DNA from 4 places in the Erwinia sp. INIA01 genome. Region 3 is predicted to be linked to each of the others. Evidence: predicted binding sites of a transcription regulator. Region 3 holds the regulator's gene; each other region holds the start of a gene.
What was found. The regulator PurR, encoded in region 3, represses purine synthesis genes. The targets are predictions, from matches to a motif close to CANGCAAACGTTTGCNTG.
Positions count from the first base shown of each region.

Region 1 (5,714 bases), on a different contig from region 3:
TGTAATCGAAGTGTGGCGTCATCGCCGCGCGGCGCGTCAGCAGAAACAGCAGTAACAGAAATCATCAGGCGATACCCGTCCGACCAGATTTTTATCCACAGTCACGGGCGGTTATGGTTTAATGAGCGACAATTTATGGTTTGTGCCGCCGGCTTTTTTGCGGCACAAAAAAGAAAAACTGGCTTACCCTGCGGGGAACCAGGTTCAAACAGAAAGGTCATCAATGAGCTGGATTGAACGAATTCTCAATAAGAGCACAATCACCCCATCGCGTAAGGCAAGCATTCCTGAAGGCGTCTGGACCAAATGTGACAGCTGCGGGCAGGTTCTTTATCGTGCCGAGCTGGAGCGTAATCTGGAAGTCTGCCCGAAATGCGATCACCATATGCGTATGCATGGTCGTGACCGTCTGAACAGCCTACTGGACGAAGGTTCAACCACTGAACTGGGCAGCGAGCTGGAACCGAAAGATGTGCTCAAGTTCCGGGATTCCAAAAAATACAAAGATCGTCTTGCGGCTGCTCAGAAAGAGACCGACGAAACCGACGCGCTGATCGTGATGAAAGGTACCCTGCATGGGATGCCGGTTGTTGCTGCGGCGTTTGAGTTCTCCTTTATGGGTGGCTCAATGGGTTCCGTGGTTGGCGCGCGCTTCGTGCGTGCGGTTGAGCGGGCGCTGGAAGATAACTGCCCGATGATCTGCTTCTCCGCTTCCGGCGGTGCGCGTATGCAGGAAGCGCTGATGTCGCTGATGCAGATGGCGAAAACCAGTGCTGCACTGGCTAAGATGCAGGAGCGCGGTCTGCCCTATATCTCCGTGCTGACCGACCCAACCATGGGTGGCGTCTCCGCCAGCTTCGCGATGCTGGGCGATCTGAATATTGCTGAACCAAAAGCGCTGATCGGCTTTGCGGGTCCACGCGTTATTGAGCAAACGGTACGTGAGAAACTGCCACCGGGCTTCCAGCGCAGTGAGTTCCTGATTGAAAAAGGCGCGATTGATATGATCGTTCGCCGCCCGGTTATGCGCTTCAAACTGGCCAGCCTGCTGGCTAAAATGATGAATCTGCCTGCCCCGCAGGAAGAAGAAGTCAAAGAGGCCGAAGCGACCGGCCCACAGAGCCAAGAGGCCTGACCGATGATGAGAAAGAGGTCTTCGGGCCTCTTTCACCAATGAACCGTAACTTTGTGAACGGGACACATGGATAATCTTCCTCAAGCCACGTCGCCTCTTGCCACGTGGCTTTATTATCTTGAGCATTTACACTCTCAGGCTATTGAACTCGGGCTGGATCGTATCCGCCGGGTTGCCACCTCACTCGATCTGTTAACACCCGCTCCGAAGGTCTTTACCGTTGCCGGTACGAACGGCAAGGGCACCACCTGCCGCACGCTGGAAACCGTACTGATGGCTGCCGGTTATCGCGTGGGCGTGTACAGCTCTCCACATTTAATCCGCTACACTGAACGTGTACGCATTCAGGGCGAAGAGCTGGCCGAGTCGGCGCATACCGCGTCGTTTGCGGCCATTGAAGCCGGGCGCGGAGAGACCTCGCTGACCTATTTCGAATACGGCACGCTGTCGGCGCTGTGGCTGTTTAAGCAGGCGCAGCTGGACGTGGTCATTCTCGAAGTCGGTTTGGGTGGGCGGCTGGATGCGACCAATATCGTTGATGCGGACGTTGCGGCGATCACCAGCATTGCGCTGGACCACGTTGACTGGCTTGGCCCGGACCGCGAAAGCATCGGCCGTGAAAAGGCCGGAGTGTTTCGCCAGGGGAAACCGGCCATCGTCGGGGAACCTGATATGCCGTCAACCATTGCCGACGTGGCGCGAGAGGTTGGCGCGCAGCTGCAGCAGCGCGATCGCGACTGGTCTTACAGCCTGACCGACGGCGGCTGGTCGTTCCGCGATGCCAGCGGCAGTATTGAAAACCTGCCGCTGCCGCAGGTGCCGCTGCCGAATGCCGCCACCGCGCTGGCTGCACTGCGGGCGTCGGGTCTGTCGATTGATGAGGCCACTATTCGTGCCAGTCTGCATCAGGCAATCCTGCCCGGCCGCTTCCAGACCGTGGCGCATTCACCGCAGGTGATTCTGGACGTGGCGCATAACCCGCACGCGGCCGCGTATCTTGCCGGTCGGCTGGCGGAACTGCCGCAGCGCGGTAAAGTTCACGCGGTAGTGGGGATGCTGCACGACAAAGATATCGCCGGGACCCTGGCCTGCCTCAGTCCGCAGGTGGATTACTGGTATTGCGCACCGCTGGAAGGCCCGCGCGGTGCTTCTGCCGAGCAGCTGATTGCCCATCTTAGCGGGGCGCAGGCGTTTGGCTCCGTGGCCGATGCCTGGCATCAGGCGATGCAGCAGGCGGCGGAACAGGACATTGTGCTGGTGTGTGGGTCATTCCACACCGTCGCACACGTAATGGAAACGATGACAGCGGAGAACGGCAGTGGCAAGTAAGTTTCAAAACCGTTTAGTCGGCACCGTTATTATTGTTGCGCTGGGCGTGATCGTGCTGCCTGGCCTGCTGGATGGTAAAAAGAAACACTATAAGGAAGAGTTCGCGGCCATTCCGCTGGTGCCGAAACCAGGCGACCAGCAGGAGACCGAACTGGCACCGCCGGTAACGCAGTCGCTGCCGGCGCAGCCGCCGGAAGGGGCAAGCGAAGCCATCAGCCGTGCCGACGGGGAAAATTCCTCGCAGGCCGACAGCGGATCGACCGCGCCGAAGTCGAACAATCAGCCCACGCTGGTTTCGCCGCCGCCGGTGCAGCAACAGCCGGTCCAGCAACCGGTACAGCAGCCGCCGAAAGTGGTTGAAAAGCCGAAGCCGGTAGAGAAACCGAAACCGGTGGAAAAACCGGTCGATAAGCCGAAGCCGATTGAGAAGCCTCCTGTTCAGCAGCAGCAGCAGACTCAGCCTAAGGTGGAAACGCCTGCTGAGAAACCGGCTGCCGCTGAAGCCGCACCGACCGGCCAGGCGTATGTGGTCCAGCTGGGTGCGCTGAAAAATGCGGCCAAGGTTAACGAAATCGTCGCGCAGCTGCGGCTTTCGGGCTATCGTGCTTTCACCGTGCCAGCAACGCCGGTTGCCGGACAGATCACCCGTATCTACGTCGGTCCGGATGCATCGAAAGCCAAAATGCAGGCGGCAGTCGGTGAGCTACAGGGCATTTCCGGCCTTGGTGGCGTCGTCAAGCCCTGGGGTGCACGCTAGTCGCCCCTGCGGATTGAGCGGAAACAACAATAGCTGTAACAGGTGCCACCCGTTGAAGCGCGGTGTGGCACCGGGCTGTGTCTGGCCGAAGGCAACATGATATAAAGCAAATCAACGAATTGCATTCTGGCGTGGTGAGCGGCAGGAATGTCGCCCACCCGACGGTTTTTTCAGCGTTTTCGTTTATTTAAAACGACGCAGGAAAACCCTACGCAAACGTTTTCTTTTTCTGTTAGAATTCGCCCCGAACTGGATGCAGGGGCGTTTTCACGATTACTGTCACTGGAAGAGTTCATGGTCTGGATAGATAACGTCATTATTGCGGTTATAGCTTTTTCGGCTCTGGTTAGCCTGATCCGTGGGTTTATTCGGGAAGCACTTTCTCTCGTCACCTGGGGATGCGCATTCTTTGTCGCCAGTCATTACTTCTCCTACCTTGCCGTCTGGTTCACAGGATTTGAAGACGAGCTGATTCGGAATGGAATCGCCATTGCAGTGTTATTTGTTGCCACGCTAATCGTTGGCGCAATCGTTAACTATGTAATTGGTTCGCTGGTTGAGAAAACCGGCCTGTCGGGTACCGACAGAGTACTGGGCGTCTGTTTTGGGGCACTGCGTGGCGTACTGATTGTGGCCGCTATGCTGTTTTTCCTCGATACATTCACCGGCTTTTCCAAAAGCCTCGACTGGCAGCAGTCGAAGTTAATCCCTCAGTTCAGTTACATTATCGGGTGGTTCTTTGACTACCTGAAGAGTACGTCGAGTTTTTTGCCCCGGTAATCGCACCGGGGTTGCGGCTATGAGGAAATGTCAATATGTGCGGTATTGTCGGGATCGCCGGTTTTATGCCGGTCAACCAGTCGATTTATGACGCGTTAACGGTGCTTCAGCACCGTGGGCAGGATGCCGCAGGCATCGTTACCATCGATGCATTAAATTGCTTCCGCCTGCGTAAAGCAAACGGTCTGGTCAGCGATGTATTTGAAGCCCGCCACATGCAACGTATGCAGGGTAATATGGGTATCGGCCACGTGCGTTACCCAACCGCAGGAAGCTCCAGCGCTTCTGAAGCCCAGCCCTTCTATGTGAACTCTCCTTACGGGATTACACTGGCCCATAACGGCAACCTGACCAATGCGCACGAGCTGCGTAAAGAACTGTTTGAAACCGGTCGCCGTCATGTTAATACCACGTCGGATTCTGAAATCCTGCTGAACATCTTTGCGCAGGAAGTGGATCGTTTCCAACAGGACCCGCTGGAAGCCGAAAATATCTTTTCCGCCGTTGCCGCTGTGCATCAGCGCGTGCGCGGTGCCTATGCCTGCGTAGCGATGATTATCGGTCACGGTCTGGTTGCTTTCCGCGATCCGAACGGCATTCGTCCGTTAGTGATCGGCAAGCGCGCGCTGGTTGATGGCCGTACCGAGTATATGGTGGCCTCTGAAAGCGTGGCGCTGGATACGCTGGGCTTTGAGTTCCTGCGCGATGTTGCCCCAGGCGAAGCGGTTTACGTGACTGAAAAAGGTCAGCTGTTTACCCGCCAGTGCGCTGAGAATCCAAAGGTTAACCCGTGCCTGTTCGAGTACGTTTACTTCGCGCGCCCGGACTCCTTCCTCGACAAGATTTCGGTGTACAGCGCACGTGTGCGTATGGGCACCAAGCTGGGTGAGAAAATCGCCCGCGAATGGGAAGATCTGGACATCGACGTGGTGATCCCAATCCCTGAAACCTCCTGCGATATCGCTCTGGAGATGGCACGCATTCTTGATAAGCCATACCGTCAGGGTTTTGTGAAAAACCGTTACGTTGGCCGTACCTTTATCATGCCGGGACAGCAGCTGCGCCGCAGTGCGGTTCGCCGTAAGCTGAATGCTAACCGTGCGGAATTCCGCGGTAAGAACGTGCTGCTGGTGGATGATTCTATCGTGCGCGGTACGACCTCCGAGCAGATTATCGAAATGGCCCGTGAAGCCGGTGCGAAAAAAGTGTACCTGGCGTCGGCGGCTCCGGAAATTCGTTTCCCGAACGTCTACGGCATTGATATGCCAAGCGCTACCGAGCTGATTGCTCACGGCCGCGAAGTGGAAGAGATTCGCCAGCTGATCGGTGCCGATGCGCTGATTTTCCAGGACCTTGACGATCTGATCGAAGCGGTGAAGGAAGAGAACCCGGATATCGCCCAGTTCGAATGTTCGGTGTTCAACGGTATTTACGTCACCAAAGACGTCGACCAGCAGTACCTTGAGTATCTGCAGTCGCTGCGTAATGACGATGCCAAAGCGATGGCGCGTCAGAACGAAGTCGAAAACCTGGAAATTCATAACGAAGGCTAAGCGCTTCGCGGTGTAAGCAGGTAAGATGGGCCGGAAGCAATTCCGGCCCGTTTTTTTTTAAGGATTTGGTATGAAAAGACTGATTATCGGCATCTCCGGTGCCAGTGGTGTGATCTATGGTATTCGCACGCTGCAGGTGTTACAGCAGGTCAGCGACGTG
Region 1 covers NZ_JAPDNC010000003.1:52,713-58,426, forward strand. The annotation lists gene OMR58_RS05885 (DedA family protein) at 1-55, shown strand, start outside; gene accD (acetyl-CoA carboxylase, carboxyltransferase subunit beta) at 224-1,135, shown strand; gene folC (bifunctional tetrahydrofolate synthase/dihydrofolate synthase) at 1,202-2,464, shown strand; gene dedD (cell division protein DedD) at 2,454-3,221, shown strand; gene cvpA (colicin V production protein) at 3,516-4,001, shown strand; gene purF (amidophosphoribosyltransferase) at 4,037-5,554, shown strand; gene OMR58_RS05915 (UbiX family flavin prenyltransferase) at 5,625-5,714, shown strand, end outside.
Region 1: a site for PurR is predicted at 3,431-3,448, ahead of cvpA (colicin V production protein). Genes of this name have one in related genera too.

Region 2 (5,714 bases), on a different contig from region 3:
CGGCAGCTGCAGGCCCAGCATCAGGAACACCATGCCGTTAAAGACGAATTCCAGCATCTGCCAGGCCCCGTTGGCGCGCAGGCGCATCGCCAGCGGAGCCTGGCGGATAATGCCGGAGCGGGAGATGGTCATCCCGGCGGCGACCGAGGCCAGAATGCCGGAAACGCCAATGTGTTCCGCAATCAGGTAGGAGGCAAACGGCAGCAGCAGCAGCAGCACGGTCTGCGTTGCCGGGTCGTCACCGCTCCAGCGGCTGAACAGGCGCAGGGATTTACCGTACAGCCAGCAGATAGCGATACCCGCCAGCAGGCCGCCAATCGCCACCTTGAGGAATTCCAGCGAGGCGCCGGAAACGGTAAACACCATAGTGCCCATCGCCACCGCGACGGCAAACTTCAGCGATACCAGGCCCGATGCGTCGTTCATCAACGCTTCGCCCTGCAGGATCGCCATAATCTTTTTCGGGATGCGCCCTTCCCCAACGATGCCGGACAGCGCCACGGCATCGGTCGGTGACAGCACCGCCGCCAGGGCAAACGCCGGGATCAGCGGGATGCCCGGAACCAGCCAGTAAATCAGGTAGCCAATCCCCACCACGGTAATCAGTACCAGCACCAGCGCCAGGCCGATAATCTCGCGCCCGTGGTGCAAAAATTCACTGGTGGGGGTTTTCCAGCCGTCGGCAAACAGCAGCGGCGGGATAAACAGCACTAAGAACAGCTCCGGGTCAAAATCGACATGCAAACCAAACGTCGGCCAGGCAAGCAGCGCGCCCACGGCGATTTGAACCAGCGGCAGGGGGATTTGAAATGGGATCATTCGCGCGGCGACGCCCGACAGCGAAACGACCAGCATCAGGATCAGGATGGTAAAGAAGATTTCCATGTTTTCCTTTATTTATCTTCCAGTTGTGTGCAGGTGAACGCCGGCAAGGCAAGAGCCATGCCCTATCCGGCAGCGCCGTAAGACACTGGTTATAGTAAAGCAAATAAATAAACTGATGAAAAACAGGATGTGCGTCGAGGGGAAAATTCAGTGACATCTGAAGGTGGGGCCGAAGATTTCGGCCCCGGAACAGGATTAAATCGCCCAGCCGCCCGCATAGAAGGCAACCAGTATTACCGCGATAACCACGGTGCCGATATTCAGCTTGCGCCATTCACCGGCCACAATGCGGCCAATCACCAGCGAACCGAAACCGATCATAATGCCGGTCACAATGTTGCAGGTCAGCACGATAAATACCGCGGCCAGCAGGCCGGACATCGCATCAACGAAATCATCGAAGTCGATTTTCGACACGTTGCTCAGCATCAACAGGCCAACGTACATCAGCGCAGGTGCGGTCGCATAGCCCGGTACCAGATACGCCAGCGGCGACAGGAACAGGATCAGCAGGAACAGCACGCCAACCACCACCGCCGTCAGGCCGGTTTTACCGCCCGCCGCCGTACCGGCCGCAGACTCGATATACACCGCCGCAGGCGCTGCGCCCACCAGACCGGAGAAGATGCTGCTCACCGAGTCGCTGGTCAGCGCTTTACCGCCGTCGATAATCTGATTGTTTTTATCCAGCAGGTTCGCCTGACCGGCAACGGCGCGAATGGTGCCGGTGGCATCAAATACCGCCGTCATCACCAGCGCCAGCACGCTTGGCAGTACCGCAGGCTGCAACGCACCGAGAATGTCCAGGCTGAACACCAGAGAGTTGCCCTGCGCATCGCTCAGGCTCGGCATGGCAAACAGGCCCTGGTATTTCACTGAAGGATCAAAGATCAGCCCAATCACTGAAATTCCGATAATGGTTAACAGGATGCCACCGGGGACGCGGCGTTTTTCCAGACCAAAAATCACCGCCAACCCCAGCAGCGACATAATTACCGGGAAGGAGACGAAGTGACCCAGCGCTACCGGCAGGCCCGGAGCCGGGTTTTTTACGACCAGGCCAACGCCGTCGGCGGCAATCAGCAGCAGGAACAGACCGATACCTACGCCAGTACCGTGCGCCACGCCCATCGGTAAATTGCGCAGTATCCAGGCGCGAATCCCGGTTGCGGAGATGACGGTAAACAGGATACCCATCAGGAACACCGCGCCCAGCGCAACCGGCACGCTAATCTGCTGACCCAACACCAGACTAAAGGCGGTGAAGGCAGTCAGGGAGATGGCGCAGCCGATAGCCATTGGCAAATTCGCCCACAGTCCCATCAACAATGAGCCAAATCCGGCAACCAGACAGGTGGCAACAAATACCGCCGTCGGTGAGAAACCGGCTTTGCCCAGCATGCCCGGCACCACAATGACCGAATACACCATGGCCAGAAACGTGGTCAGACCGGCCAGAACTTCGGTACGCACGCTGCTACCGCGCGCGGATATTTTGAACCAGGTGTCTAACGTACCACCGGCCGGTTTAGAAGGAGTCGACATAGTAATCCCCTGAAATTTCTTATGAACTATTGCTGCGTGGCACCGTTGAAGCAAATGGACGTAAACGTTTGCGTCTTCGATGCAATATTCACGAGAAAAAGAATAAGGTTTCCTTTTTTCGTGTTTATAACCGCGTAATTTAGATGCTTAATTAAAAGGCAAACGATTATCCAGCGTTTAACGGTCTGTTTTCAACACCTGTTCACGGTTATCTTTATTTATTCCATAATCGGCAACTCGGTGATTCAACGTGAATCCCGGCTTAAAAGAAACTTTATAGAGATACGCGGTACGGCAAAAATAGCGCTTTCTTATGAACAGCTGAGAAAGCGCGAAAAATCCGTCAGGAGAGAGTGATTTCACCGCCCTTTTGCAACGCACGCTGCCAGGCACCGCGATGCTGAATTTTATCCAGCCAGTTTTGAATCCCCGGGCTGTCTGCACGACCACCTCGCGCGGTCAGCGCCAGCAGTGGAAAGCTCATCTGCACGTCGGCAATGCTGAAGCGGCTGCCGGCAAACCACGCATGCTGCGCCAGGTGCTGCTCGATGAACTTCCGATGGGTGGCCAGCTGCTTGTCCAGATACGCTTTCTGCACCCCTTTGCCAAACGCGCTGCCAACCGGCCTGAGCAGCCAGGGCACCGGTGCCTGACCCATCCGGCTGAAAATCAGCTTCATCACCAGCAGCGGCATCAGCGATCCTTCGGCATAGTGCAGCCAATAGCGGGATTGCAGCTGCTCCTCTTCTTCTATTAAAGTCAGCCTTTCTTCGTCGTCATAGCGCGACTCAAGGTACTCCAGAATCGCGCCGGACTCGGCAATCACCCGGTTGCCATCGGTGATAACCGGTGATTTCCCCAGCGGATGGATTTTTTTCAGCGCTTCGGGGGCCAGCATGCTCGGCTCTCGCTGATAGCGCTTGATCTGATAAGGCACGTCCAGCTCTTCCAGCAGCCACAGCACGCGCTGCGAACGGGAGTTGTTCAGATGATGTACGGTGATCATGCTCGCTCCTGTCAACGCCAAATCTGAAGTATAGGTTTGGCTCAGCTGCTTTTCACATCCAGCAGGATCGCCCCGGTCCCCTGTTCGCTCAGTCGGTCATTCGGGTTACGCAGCGGGCAGTCTTCCATGGAGAGGCAACCGCAGCCGATGCAGCCATCCAGATCGTCACGCAGGTGGGTGAGCATTTCGATACGGCTATCCAGCTCGTCGCGCCACTGCTTCGACAGCACCGCCCACTCTCTCGGCGACATGCGTTTACCCGGCGGGAACTGCATTAAGTTGTCGCCAATTGTCGCCAGCGGAATGCCGATACGCTGGGCAATCTTGATAATCGCCACCCGGCGCAGCACGTCTCGCGTATAGCGGCGCTGATTCCCCGCGTTGCGATGGCTGCTGATTAATCCTTTGCTTTCATAGAAATGCAGCGCAGAAACTGCGACACCGCAGCGCTGCGCCACGTCGCCGGGGGTCAGTTCACGCTTGTTGGGGGAGTTGCCGCTTTTTTTCATTTAGCTCTTTACCTCAAGTTAACTTGAGGAATTATACTCAGCCTCCATTGAAAGGGCGAGATGCGTGTTCCATCGTGCCCATCCGTTTCTGATACGTCAGTTGTTATGGCGGCCAGATTTGACGCAGAACCAGGGAGAAAAATGTATGCATGATGACATCATCCGCACCCTTACCGACTGGATCGAAAGCAATCTTGATAAAACGCTGTCGATTGATGAAGTGGCGGCCAAATCGGGCTATTCGAAATGGCATCTACAGCGCATGTTCCGCACCGTAACCAAGCAAACGCTGGGGGGCTATATTCGCGAGCGCCGCCTGACGCTGGCGGCAGAAGAGCTGCGGAAAACCCAGCGCCCGGTGTTTGATATCGCCATGCAGTATGGCTACGACTCACAGCAGACTTTTTCCCGCGTGTTCCGCCGTCAGTTCTCGCAAACGCCGACCGCCTATCGCCACACCATGCGTCGCCAGGCACTCCAGCGCGGCAGCTGGAATTTCGACTGTAGCGACTTTGCGATGAGCGGATTTTCGCGCAGCAGCAGTAAAGTCAGCACCGTCTGCAACTGACCCGCCCGGGTCAGCACGGTGCCGCCTCTCTCTCCGGTGGCACCCCGGGGGTCAGTTCCCAGAACGACGGGGACAAGAACCAGCCACCGCCCCGCTGTTTAATCTGATACATCGCGCTGTCCGCCTGGGCAAGCAGCACCTCAGTACTCTGATGGTGCTTGCCTAAGGCAACGCCAATACTCAGCGTCTGAGGTAATAGCGTACCGTCACCCAGTTTTACAGGCTGCCGCATCTCGGCAGTGATATCCCGTGCCACCTGCGCCGCCTGCTCTTCGCGATCGATCGACGTCAGCAGAATGGCAAACTCGTCGCCGCCGAGCCTCGCCACCAGATCGTCTTTACGCAGCCGGGCCCGAAGCCGCTGAGCGACAACCCTCAGCACCCTGTCGCCCGCCGCATGGCCGAACCGATCGTTGACCTCTTTGAAGCGGTTGCCGTCGATAAACAGTACGGCAATGCGCTGACGCTCCCGAAGATCCAACCAGCGTTTCTCCAGCTGATAGGTAAACGCCGCGCGGTTGGGTAAACCGGTTAGCGTGTCGTGCAGCGCCTGATGGGCAAGCGTGTCATTCTCGCGCGTCAGGTGATGATGCCAGCGCTCCAGCTCCGCATTTAGCCGCCGGGTGAGGAAGCTGGCAATCAGCCCGCTGACCAACAGCGCCACGCTCAGCAGCAGCAGCAGTGGCCATAGATAGAAAGGCAGCTGCCCGCCCTGATGCGGTTTTTCCAGCGCCATTGCCAGCAATGAAATCAGCCCCGCCAGCAGGGCAACCGCCGCAATAATCAGATGGATGCGGTGGAATGATTTCCGCAGCGTCGGCAGCGTGCGCGACGGTGCAGCGGCAGGCGGGCTGTCATCCCGATCAATATTCATGTTTATGTCCTCCCTGAAAGCGGCCCTCAGGCCGGCTCCCGCAGCGCTTCGACCTGCGTAATACGCCCGTCGCTGTCGTGATACACCCGCAGCATATCGCTGCCGCTCAGCAGGCTGACATCCTGCTGGCTGATGTCAAAACTGCGTGCCACCTCTACCGGCTCCAGCCCAGGCCTGCGCCGACGGCGCTCGATGCGAAAACGCAGCTGGTTATACTTGGCCCAGCCGATCAGCAGCAGCGCATTAAACAGCCCGATGCCGATATACAGCGTCAGCGTACTCAGCCCGGAAACCAGCGGACGCGGGCCGCTGAAGGGCATGGTTTGC
Region 2 covers NZ_JAPDNC010000002.1:160,630-166,343, reverse strand. The annotation lists gene OMR58_RS02675 (Na+/H+ antiporter) at 1-885, opposite strand, end outside; gene OMR58_RS02670 (NCS2 family permease) at 1,081-2,430, opposite strand; gene OMR58_RS02665 (glutathione S-transferase family protein) at 2,774-3,436, opposite strand; gene soxR (redox-sensitive transcriptional activator SoxR) at 3,478-3,945, opposite strand; gene soxS (superoxide response transcriptional regulator SoxS) at 4,091-4,513, shown strand; gene OMR58_RS02650 (GGDEF domain-containing protein) at 4,524-5,387, opposite strand; gene pgaD (poly-beta-1,6-N-acetyl-D-glucosamine biosynthesis protein PgaD) at 5,414-5,714, opposite strand, start outside.
Region 2: a site for PurR is predicted at 2,488-2,505, ahead of OMR58_RS02670 (NCS2 family permease). Genes of this name have one in related genera too.

Region 3 (5,714 bases):
GGACTGAATTATAACCGGCAGAGGCTGAAACAGACGTAACATAACAGAACGGTATGACAGCCTTGTCAGTAAAAAAACACCGAACACCGCCAAAGCGATCTCCGGATTTAAATGTTGGTAACTTGTTATTTTATAGTGCCTGACGAGTATATGCTCCCGTCAGACAATATTCAATGCATTATTGTTAGCTTGCTAACCAAGTGATTTTACAGCATATCACCCTGCATTTTCCATCGCTTGCAGAGCCATTTTTCTCGCGGCTTTGCGCTGCATCAGATAGCCAATTGTAGCCAGTAAAATGGTCAGTAACATGACACGCACAGTGGTTTCTAGCGGTGATTCAATCCAGGTTGAAACGGCAAGACTGGCGATAAAGCACAGTCCAAGCTGCAGCATATTTTGCAATGCGGCGGCTTTCCCCGTTGCCTGTGGGAACGGCAGCAGGGCGCTGGACACCACCACCGGATAAATTGCACCACTGGCCATCGACATGACGCAGAACGGCGTGAGCAGACTGTACAAAGATGGCGCCTGCTGCTGCGCGGCGATAAACAGCGCGATAACCCCCAGGCTAAAGCACAGCAGCATCCACGGCAGCAGCTGCCCGCCGGAGAAACGATTTAGCAGTGCGCGACAGCCAAAGCCACCAATCAGAAAGGCAATAGTCTGCGGCACATAGCTCAGACCGATATCGGCAGGAGACAGGCCCAGATTACCGAGGATAAACGGTGAGCCGGTCAGCCAGGCAAAGAAGCTGGCGGAACAGGCGGCAAACACCAGCACGTTACCGCTGTATACCGGGGATTTCAACAGCGTCAGGAAACCAGGTGCCGGGCCCTTAGCTGCCGCTTTCTCTGCGGATGCACGGCCGGACAGGCGCAGTGTGGGGATCAGCAAGATCACGCTAATCAACAGCAGCGCAACAAAGATTGCCCGCCAGGAAAAATGCTCCAGCAGCCAGGCCCCCATCAGCGGTGCCAGCGCCGGTGAAAGCGCAACCAGCGGCATAATGGTGGCGAATACGCGTTTTGCCTGCTCGGCGCTGTAGCGATCGACAACCAGGGCCTGCCAGCTTACGGCGGCGGCACACACACCCACAGCCTGCATGAAACGGAAAAACAGCAGCCATGGGGCGGAATGCACCCACATCATGGCAGCACAGCCGATGGCGAACATTCCCAGCCCCACCAGCAGCACGGGCTTGCGGCCAAGGCGGTCGGACAGTGATCCCCAAATCAGCTGTGCGCAGGCAAAGCCGGCAAGGAAGATGCTCAGGCTGGCGCTGATAACGCCAGAACCGGTGGCAAGATCCTGCTGCATCTCACCAAAAGCGGGCAGGTACATATCGGTAGCAAGGAAACCCAGCATGCTCAGCATGGCCAGATAAACGATAAAGAATTTTGAAGGCATATTTTACTCGTACAGGGCAGTTTTTTATCGCAGGGAGTGTAAAGGGATGCACTTACGCTTGTGAAACGCTAATATTCGTCAGTTCCGTTGAAAAAATTTGCAGGCAAAGCGATGTGGTCAGAACATTCTCTGGAAGTGATTGAAGCCGTTGCCAGAACCGGCAGTTTTACCGCCGCAGCGGCTGAGCTTCACCGCGTGCCTTCTGCGGTGAGCTATACCGTACGCCAGCTGGAGCAGTGGCTGGCCGTCAGCCTGTTTGAGCGCCGCCATCGCGATGTGGTACTGACAGAAGCGGGACGGGTGTTCAGCGAAGAAGGGCGTTTTGTTATCAAAAAAATGCTTGCCACACGACGCCGCTGTCAGCAGGTGGCTAACGGCTGGCGCGGTCAGATTAATATCGCCGTTGACCGCATCGTCAGGCCGCAGCGTACCCGTCAGCTTATCGTCGATTTCTACCGTCACTTCCCCGATATGGAACTGCATATCTTCCCCGAAGTGTTTAACGGCGTATGGGATGCGCTGGCGGATGGCCGCGTTGATGCGGCTATCGGGGCTACGCAGGCGGTGCCGGTGGGCGGGCGCTTCGCCTTTCGCGATATGGGCAGCCTTAACTGGCGCTGTGTCGTGCAGGCGGATCATCCCTTATTGCAACAGACGGGACCGCTTAGCGACGATCTGCTGCGGGAATGGCCATCTCTGACGCTGGAGGACACCTCGCGCGCGTTGCCGAAGCGTAACACCTGGACGCTGGATAATCAGCGGCGGCTGGTGGTCCCGGACTGGGACAGCGCGTTAGACTGCCTGCGCGCCGGACTGTGCGTCGGCATGATCCCGGGGCACTTTGCCCAGGGTTGGATTGCTGAAGGGGGAATTGCGGAACTGACGCTGGCAAACCCGTTCCCGATCAGCCCATGCTGCTTGAGTTGGTCGGAACAGAGTGCATCACCGGCGCTGCGCTGGCTGCTGGATTATGTTGGCGACAGCGATACGCTGAATGCTGAATGGCTGAGTGAACCGTCCGCCTGAGCGAACGGTAAACGAGCAAGGGATTAGCGGCGATAGTCGCGGAACGGACCATCGGCCACGGAGCGGCGTTCAATCAGTGACGGATGAACTTCAATGGTCTGCGGTTCTTCACGCTTGCTGGTGATGCGATCGAGCAGCATATCGAACGCGGTTTCTCCCAGCCGCTCTTTCGGCTGGTGCACCGTGGTCAGCGCCGGTGTGAAATAGCGTGCGTTGCGCACGTTATCATAGCCGATCACTGAAATATCCTGTGGAACGCGCAGGCCCATCTCGTCCGCGGCGCAAATTGCACCCATCGCCATGACGTCGCCGCCGCAGAAGATGGCGGTCGGGCGCTGTTTCTGCCCCAGAATCTGCTGCATGGCCCGATAGCCGGATTCAGGTTCAAAGTCGCCCTGAACCAGCCACTCTTCACGCAGTGTAATCCCGGCTTCGTTCAGCGCCTTGAGGAACCCCGCATGGCGACCGCCGCCGGTGTTACGCTCCAGCTGTCCCGGGATGGCACCGATATCACGATGCCCACGCTCAATCAGATAACGCCCGGCCAGATAGCCGCCTTCAAAGGCGTTATCCAGCACGGTATCGGTGAAATCTCCGCGCGATTCACCCCAGTCCATGACCACCATCGGGATATTGCGGTGGTCTTCCAGCATCGAGATTAATGAATCCGGGTACTCAGAGCACATCACCAGCAGCCCGTCGACGCGCTTCTGCGCCATCATCGACAGATAAGCCTGCTGTTTGTTCAGGTCGTTATGTGCATTCCCAAGGATCAGGGTATAGCCTTTGGCAAAGCAGCGGTTTTCCACGGCTTCAATAATTTCGGCAAAATAGGGCGCTTCGCTGGAGGTGGCGAGCAGGCCGATGGTTTTGGTGTGGTTGACCTTCAGACTGCGTGCCACGGCGCTGGGGGAATAGTGCAATTCCTTAATTGCTGCCCACACCGCTTCACGGGTCTCTTCGGCTACAAAGCGCGTTTTATTAATTACGTGGGAAACCGTGGTTGTAGACACCCCGGCTCGCTTTGCCACATCCTTAATTGTTGCCATTAAACTTATGCTCCTGGTGTTATCGTAACTATTTGATAACAGGTTGGTTAAACGTTTGCCTGGGTGCAGCCTTTTCCCACCAGACCAAAGTGGTTTGGATGCTGTCGCAACGGGTCGGAAAGGGGAAAAAATCGTCCGTAGAGTGACTGCAGAGCTGGCAAAAACCGTTATCCGCTACTGTTGCGCAACGGAAAAGAGGAATTCTAACAAGGCTGCGCAGAGAAAACGAGATTTTTACGGGGAACTGTGGGAAAATCTTTGTGCATACATTTTGCAGGGTTATTAAGGAGAGACGATGAGTACCGATCTGAAATTCTCACTGCTGACCACGGTGGGTGCGCTACTGATGATTATTGCATTTAGCTTTACGGCTATTCTGCACTAAAAAAATCGGGAGGAGCATGGCTCCTCCCGATTAGCAATTCAGCAATCGCTTACCGCGTTGCGCAATCAGCGAATTGTTTTTGGCGTCATCATTCGACGGGCACCAATATAGTGCTCCTGCCAGTAATCATCGCCCAGCGCGCTTACCTGAATGTCTTTGCCGGTTCTCGGTGACTGAATGAATTTTCCACCACCAAGATATACGCCAACGTGATCGGCGGTACCGCGTCCGTTGATGCGGAAGAACACCAGGTCGCCTTTCTCCAGTTTATCGCGTTTGATCGGCGCAGCATCGCGCAGGTGATACATCTCATTTGCCGTACGCGGGATCTTAAACTTCACCAGGTCCTTATAGGCATACCACACCAGTCCGCTACAGTCGAAACCGGTTGACGGTGATGCGCCTCCCCACTGGTAGGGTTTACCCAACTGGCCCATCAGTTTGTTCATCGCCGTTTCACGCGCTTTCTGATAGCGCGCGCGGTGCGCTTTGCTCAACTTCAGCGGTGATTCAGGGGATTCAGCCTCATCGCGCTCGATAGCACGCAGCGGGCCTTTCTTGCCTTTTTTGGTCTGTAAAGAGGCGAGACGCTCGCGGCCGTAGCGTTTTTTCTCCATCTTACCGATGTGGGTGGTTTTTACTTCGCGTGAGGCCGTCGCTTCCTGGCTCTTTTTCAGCTTTGCCTTCTGGGTAGCAGAAACTTTGGTTTTCTTAAGCGCAGGCTCTTTGGTTTTTTTAATGAGGGGTTCTTTGACTTTTTTCGTGGCAGCCGCTTTAACCGGCCGACGCTTGCGGCGTTCATCCTCACGCGCAGAGTTGTGGTCAACTTTATGCTGATTTGCGTTAACGGGAGCATGAGGCGATGCATGCGCCATATTAAAGAACAGCTGGGCAAAGGCCAGCATGCTAAGCGTGATGATTAAACGCAACGTTCCCATTAACAGTTAAACTCAGTGTAATGACTGCATGGCAATCGAAAAAGAATTCTGCAATTTGCAGGGGTTAGGGCAATTCTAATCTAACTTCTTAACAAAAGGTAAGGTGTTTTTTGTTTCAATAAGACAGATTAAGTAAATGGTGAATTATTGAACGCAATCAGCTGCTTAACTCAACAAAAAAAAGTAATCCAACATCGAGAAACGCTGCAACGATGATAGGAAAATGTTATTTTGTTTTCATAATTTTGCATTTTGTTGCGTTCTGTTCATCAGGGCTGCATAAAATGTCGTTTTCAACGGCGGAGCAGAATCGCTACAATAACTAAACACGAAGTATCGTACTGAGGAAGTCATTTATGAGTACTGTTGAAAAAATTCAGCGCCAGATCGCAGAAAACCCAATCCTGCTGTATATGAAAGGTTCTCCAAAGCTGCCAAGCTGCGGATTCTCCGCACAGGCCGTTCAGGCTCTTTCTGCCTGCGGCGAACGTTTTGCCTACGTTGATATCCTGCAGAACCCGGATATTCGTGCTGAACTGCCGCGTTACGCTAACTGGCCAACCTTCCCACAGCTGTGGGTTGACGGCGAGCTGGTCGGTGGCTGCGATATCATTATCGAAATGTTCCAGCGCGGTGAACTGCAGCAGCTGATCAAAGAGACTGCGCAGAAGTACCCAGCCCCCGCTGCTGAATAAGCCGGTGGCAATAAAAAAACCCTGCTAAGCAGGGTTTTTTTTCGTCTTTATATTGTCAGCGCGGTGGTTAATGCACGCCGCAGAGTTAATACGGCTCAGGACTCCGCTTCCGGCACGGCCAGTGGCCAGCCGCCCAGACGCTTCCAGCGGTTGACCAGCTCACAGAATAAATCTGCCGTCTGTGTAGTGTCGTACAGCGCGGAGTGCGCCT
Region 3 covers NZ_JAPDNC010000020.1:34,453-40,166, forward strand. The annotation lists gene punC (purine nucleoside transporter PunC) at 217-1,410, opposite strand; gene punR (DNA-binding transcriptional activator PunR) at 1,522-2,436, shown strand; gene purR (HTH-type transcriptional repressor PurR) at 2,460-3,485, opposite strand; gene cydH (cytochrome bd-I oxidase subunit CydH) at 3,781-3,870, shown strand; gene OMR58_RS24315 (C40 family peptidase) at 3,936-4,799, opposite strand; gene OMR58_RS24320 (Grx4 family monothiol glutaredoxin) at 5,165-5,503, shown strand; gene rnt (ribonuclease T) at 5,599-5,714, opposite strand, start outside.

Region 4 (5,714 bases), on a different contig from region 3:
ACCGCCTGCTGCGACAGCCGTGGACCACTCTGAGCCAGCTGGCGGCATTCTCGCTGTCGTTTATGCTGCTGGCGCTGCTGCTGGTGATGCGCGGCGATCTGCTGGACCGCTGGCAGCAACAGCTGCCGCCGGGTAGCCCGAACTACTTCCTGCTGAATCTTACCGAGCAGCAGGTGCCGCAGGTGAAAACCTTCCTTGAACAGCATCAGGTGAAGCCGGAAACCTTCTACCCGGTGGCTCGCGTGCGCCTGACCGGCATCAATCAGCAGCCGGTCGATCCGAAGATGGATGAATCACTCAACCGCGAGCTGAATCTGACGTGGCAGCGCGACCTGCCGGATCATAACCCGCTCACCGCAGGTACATGGCCTCCAAAAGCGGGTGAAACGTCGATGGAGGAGGAACTGGCGGGAAGGCTGGGCGTGAAGCTGGGCGACACGCTGACCTTTACCGGCGATACCCAGGACTTTACGGCGAAAATCACCAGTCTGCGCAAAGTGGACTGGGAAAGCCTGAAGCCGAACTTCTTCTTTATCTTCCCGCCGGGCGCGCTGGATGCGCAGCCGCAGACCTGGCTGACCAGCTTCCGCCTGGATAATAACAATGCGCTGCTGGTGCAACTAAACCGCGAGTTTCCGACTCTGAGCCTGCTGGATATCGGCAGTATTCTGCGGCAGATCGGGCAGGTACTGGCGCAGGTGAGCCAGGCGCTGGAAATTATGGTGGTGCTGGTGACCGCCTGTGGCGTGCTGCTGCTGCTGGCGCAGATCCAGGTGGGCATGCGCCAGCGGCGTCAGGAGCTGGTGGTGTATCGCACGCTGGGTACGGGTAAAAAGCTGCTGCGCGGTACGCTGTGGTGCGAGTTTGCACTGCTGGGCGTAGTGTCCGGCGCGGCGGCGGCAATCGGTGCGGAGGTGGCGCTGTGGGGATTACAGCGGAAAGTCTTCGACTTCCCGTGGCAGCCGGATTTCGTGCTGTGGCTGGTGCTGCCGCTGACCGGTGCACTGCTGCTCTCCCTGTGCGGTGGCTGGCTGGGCGTGCGGTTGCTGAAGGGCAGGGCGCTGTTCCGGGGATATGAGGCGGGGTGAGATCGTTAGGCTAGTATCTGCGAGGCGTGGTGTTCGAGCTTGGCATCTGCCAGGCATGGTGTTCGCGCCGACCGGTGGGTGCCCTGGCCTGGTGGGTCCTCGCGCCGCTGCGCGGTCCCTTCACTTCGCTCGTCAGCCTGTCGGACCAGCGTAGACGGGGCGTCCTGCCCCGGCTACGCTTTTCGGCCGCGTCCATGCGGCCGAATCCTGGCTTCCTCTCTTCGTTCAGCGCTGCGGATGCTGCGGCCAGGGCACCCACCGTTCGGCTCCCGGAACGCGGTGTCGTTGGAATGAAAAGGCAGGGGGATCTTGCTTATTGTGGGTGGGGCTTGGATGTTACAGGCTGTAATGGTTAACGTCAGTTGTAGCGAGCAGCAACGTCATGATGAACGGGCAATCGGTGTCGGTCAGGTTCGCGGACCGTTGAGCGTAGGGACGCGCGAATCGAGGCCACACGGACGTGTTCACGCCGAGTCCGCGAAACTGACCGACACCGATATGCCCGACGACGATCTTCCCGCGACAAAAACCCGACACCGATTAGCCGGATTCAGGGGTAACAGCCATAAAAAAACGGACCTCAAAAGGTCCGTTTTTTCCAACCAGTAAAGCTCAGCAAAAAGCGATCAGCCCAGCTTCTCAACCGCCCAGGCAATCCCGCTGGCGTACTCTTCCGACAGCATCGGCACCAGCGCATTCAGCGCGTCGCTCAATGCTGCGGTGCTAACGTCAGAAAGATTCAGGTGCCCGACCTTACGGCCCGGACGCACTTCTTTATCGTACCAGTGCAGATGCACCAGCGGCTGCTGCAGCCAGTCAAGATTCACGTCAGTACCGATCAGATTCACCATCACCGCCGGGCTGCTCACCACCGGCTTCGGCAGAGGCAGATCGAGGATCGCCCGCAGATGCAGCTCGAACTGGCTAATCGATGCGCCATTCTGCGTCCAGTGGCCGCTGTTGTGCACGCGCGGGGCCAGCTCGTTAATCAGCAGACCTTCCGGCACCACGAAGCACTCCATCGCCATCACGCCGACGTAGTTCAGCTCGTTCATGATGGCTGACAGCATCTGCTCGGCCTGCTGCTGATGGGCAGCATTCACCACCGGCAGCATGACGCTGGTACGCAGAATACCGTCCTGATGCAGGTTATGAGTCAGCGGGTAGAATACCGTGCGGCCATCGTGCCCGCGCGCGCCTACCAGCGACACTTCGCCGGAGAAGTTAATGCCGCGCTCAACGATGCACTCGCCGTAGCACTCTTCCGGTAATGAATTGGTTTCATTCGCGCGCAGGCGCCACTGTCCGCGTCCGTCGTAGCCACCGGTACGGCGTTTGACGATTGCCAGTTCACCGAGGGTGGTAAACACCTGCGGCCACTGGTCGGCGGAGGAAAGCAGCTGCCACGGCGCGGTGGCCAGACCCAGCCGGTCAAGCAGCTGTTTTTGTGTCAGACGGTCGGCAAGCTGGGGGAAAATATCGCGGTTAACGAAGGCGTTATGACCTGCCAGTTCGCGAGTCAGCGCGGTTTCCGGCCAGCGTTCAATTTCAGCGGTAATTACGCTGGCTGCAATCGGCAGCGCTTCCGGTTCCGCATCCAGACCGACCGGATAAACGGCGATCCCCAGCGGTTCCCCCGCCTGGCGCAGCATGCGGCCAAGCTGTCCGTTACCTAATACGCAAACCGGTTTCATGCCTCACCCCGTGGGTCCGGGTTGTTCAGCACTTCATCGGTCTGGGACTGACGCCATGCCGCCAGACGTGTTGCCAGCTCGGCATCGTGCAGGGCAACGATTTGCGCCGCCAGCAAGGCTGCATTGGCCGCACCGGCTTTACCAATCGCCAGCGTGCCAACCGGAATGCCGCGTGGCATCTGCACGATGGAATAAAGGCTGTCGACGCCGCTCAGTGCCGCGCTCTGTACCGGCACGCCCAGCACCGGAACCAGCGTTTTGGCTGCCAGCATACCCGGCAGGTGAGCCGCGCCGCCTGCGCCTGCAATAATCACCTGATAGCCGTTATCCGCAGCCTGTTCGGCAAAGCTAAACAGCTTGTCCGGGGTACGGTGGGCAGAAACCACTTCACAGTGGAAGGGAACGTCCAGGCTGGTGAGGATTTCCGCTGCAAACTGCATGGTTGCCCAGTCACTTTTGGAACCCATAACAATAGCAATGCGGGCCGGTGCGGCGTTAGATGACATGCGGGGCTGACTCCTGTGATTGTAAAACGTCACCGTAGTAACCCTGGGGCTACCCGATGGGAAGGGCTGAGAGAATAGCATGAGTCAGCGGCAAGGAAAACGGTTGCGTAGCGGATTATCACGCCATCTCAGGGCAAAATTTTGATTCAGAACGGGAAGGAAATCAGCGCCGTCTCTTCTGCACTGACTCGGATCATCGATCCCTGCTCGTGCCAGGCACCCAGAACAATTCTTTCGGCCGGGTGACCGTCAACCATCAGCTGATGTACCGCCGGGCGATGGGTGTGGCCGTGGATCAGGATTGGCGCATGATGGCGATGCATTACTGCCACAACGGCCTGCTGATTCACGTCCATAATCGCCATGTCTTTGCTGCTGTTCGCCTCTTTACTTCCGGCGCGCATTTTCACCGCAATACGCTGGCGAATAAACAGCGGCAGGGCGAGGAACAGTTTTTGCAGCCAGGGCTGATGCACTTTGGCACGGAAACGCAGATAGCCGACATCGTCGGTACAGAGCGTATCGCCGTGCATAATCAGCACGCGCTTACCGTAAAGATCCAGCAGTTGCTCTTCCGGCAGCAGAGTCATGCCTGCCGCGCGGGCAAAGCGTTTGCCGACCAGGAAATCGCGGTTGCCGTGAATAAAGAAGCAGGGGATGTTGAGCTGGCTCAGAGCCTGAGCGACTTCGGCGTGTAGTGGATTCGGATCGTCGTCGCCGATCCAGGCCTCAAACAGATCGCCAAGAATATAGAGGGCGTCAGCATGCTGCGCTTCCCGGCGTAAAAAATGAAGAAAACCGGCAGTAATTGCCGGTTCCTCAACACACAGATGAATATCTGCGATAAACAGCGTGTGCGACATTATTACTCGCTGACGGTAACTTTCTGGATAATCACGTCGTCTTTTGGCACGTCCTGGTGCATACCGCTGCGGCCGGTAGAAACGGCTTTGATTTTCTCAACCACGTCCATACCTTCAACCACTTCAGCGAACACGCAGTAACCCCAGCCCTGCAGGCTTTCGTCACGGAAGTTCAGGAAGTCGTTGTCGGCAACGTTGATAAAGAACTGTGCGGTAGCAGAGTGAGGAGCCTGAGTACGCGCCATCGCCAGGGTGCCTTTGGTGTTCTTCAGACCGTTGTTCGCTTCGTTGCGGATCTCGTCTTTGGTGTTTTTCTGCTTCATGCCAGGTTCGAAACCGCCGCCCTGAATCATGAAACCGTTAATTACGCGGTGAAAAATGGTGTTGTCGTAGAAGCCTTCACGGCAGTACTCCAGGAAGTTTTTTACGGTTGCCGGCGCTTTGTCATCAAAGGTTTTGATTACGATATCGCCGTGGTTAGTCTGGAAAGTGACCATATTTTCATCCTGTCAGGGTTAGAGTATTAAGAATGCGCGCCGGTGGAATGGACAAATGTCCGCTCCGTGCGGCAGACGGGTCTTATATCACAAAATGTGATGGCGAGTCAGCCCTGCTGCATAACAACATCCGCGCTATAGCGATACCTGGCGTAGCGCTGGCATGAAAAATGCGTCAGAATACGGGATTATCATTTTTATCATTAACCCCGCACACGCCTAAAACGGAATGTCTCAATGCTAAAGATTTTCAACACCCTGAGTCGTCAAAAAGAGGAATTTAAACCTATCCATGCCGGTCAAGTTGGCATGTACGTGTGCGGCATTACCGTTTATGACCTCTGTCACATTGGACACGGCAGGACCTTTGTGGCGTTTGACGTAGTGGCTCGCTATCTGCGTTACCTCGGCTATTCACTGAAGTACGTGCGTAACATCACCGATATTGATGACAAAATCATCAAGCGTGCCAACGAGAATGGCGAAACGATCGGTGAATTGACCGACCGCATGATTGCCGAAATGCACACCGATTTTGCCGCGCTGAACATTCTGCCGCCGGACCAGGAGCCGCGTGCGACCCGCCATATTGATGAAATCATCGAACTGGTGAGCACGCTGATCGCCCGTGAGCACGCCTATGTCGCCAGCAACGGCGACGTGATGTTCTCCGTAGACAGCGACCCGACCTACGGTTCGCTGTCGCGTCAGGATCTGGAACAGCTGCAGGCCGGTGCGCGCGTGGAAGTGGCTGATGTAAAACGCAACCCGATGGACTTCGTGCTGTGGAAAATGTCCAAGTCCGATGAGCCGGGCTGGGCATCGCCGTGGGGCAACGGTCGTCCGGGCTGGCACATTGAGTGCTCGGCGATGAACTGCAAACAGCTTGGCCACCACTTTGACATTCACGGCGGTGGTTCCGATCTGATGTTCCCACACCATGAAAACGAAATTGCTCAGTCCACCTGCGCCCACGATGGCCCGTATGTGAACTACTGGATGCACTCCGGCATGGTGATGGTTGACCGCGAGAAGATGTCAAAATCGCTGAACAACTTCTTTACCG
Region 4 covers NZ_JAPDNC010000009.1:24,379-30,092, reverse strand. The annotation lists gene ybbP (putative ABC transporter permease subunit YbbP) at 1-1,088, shown strand, start outside; gene purK (5-(carboxyamino)imidazole ribonucleotide synthase) at 1,715-2,782, opposite strand; gene purE (5-(carboxyamino)imidazole ribonucleotide mutase) at 2,779-3,288, opposite strand; gene lpxH (UDP-2,3-diacylglucosamine diphosphatase) at 3,435-4,151, opposite strand; gene ppiB (peptidylprolyl isomerase B) at 4,154-4,648, opposite strand; gene cysS (cysteine--tRNA ligase) at 4,886-5,714, shown strand, end outside.
Region 4: a site for PurR is predicted at 3,381-3,398, ahead of purE (5-(carboxyamino)imidazole ribonucleotide mutase). Genes of this name have one in related genera too.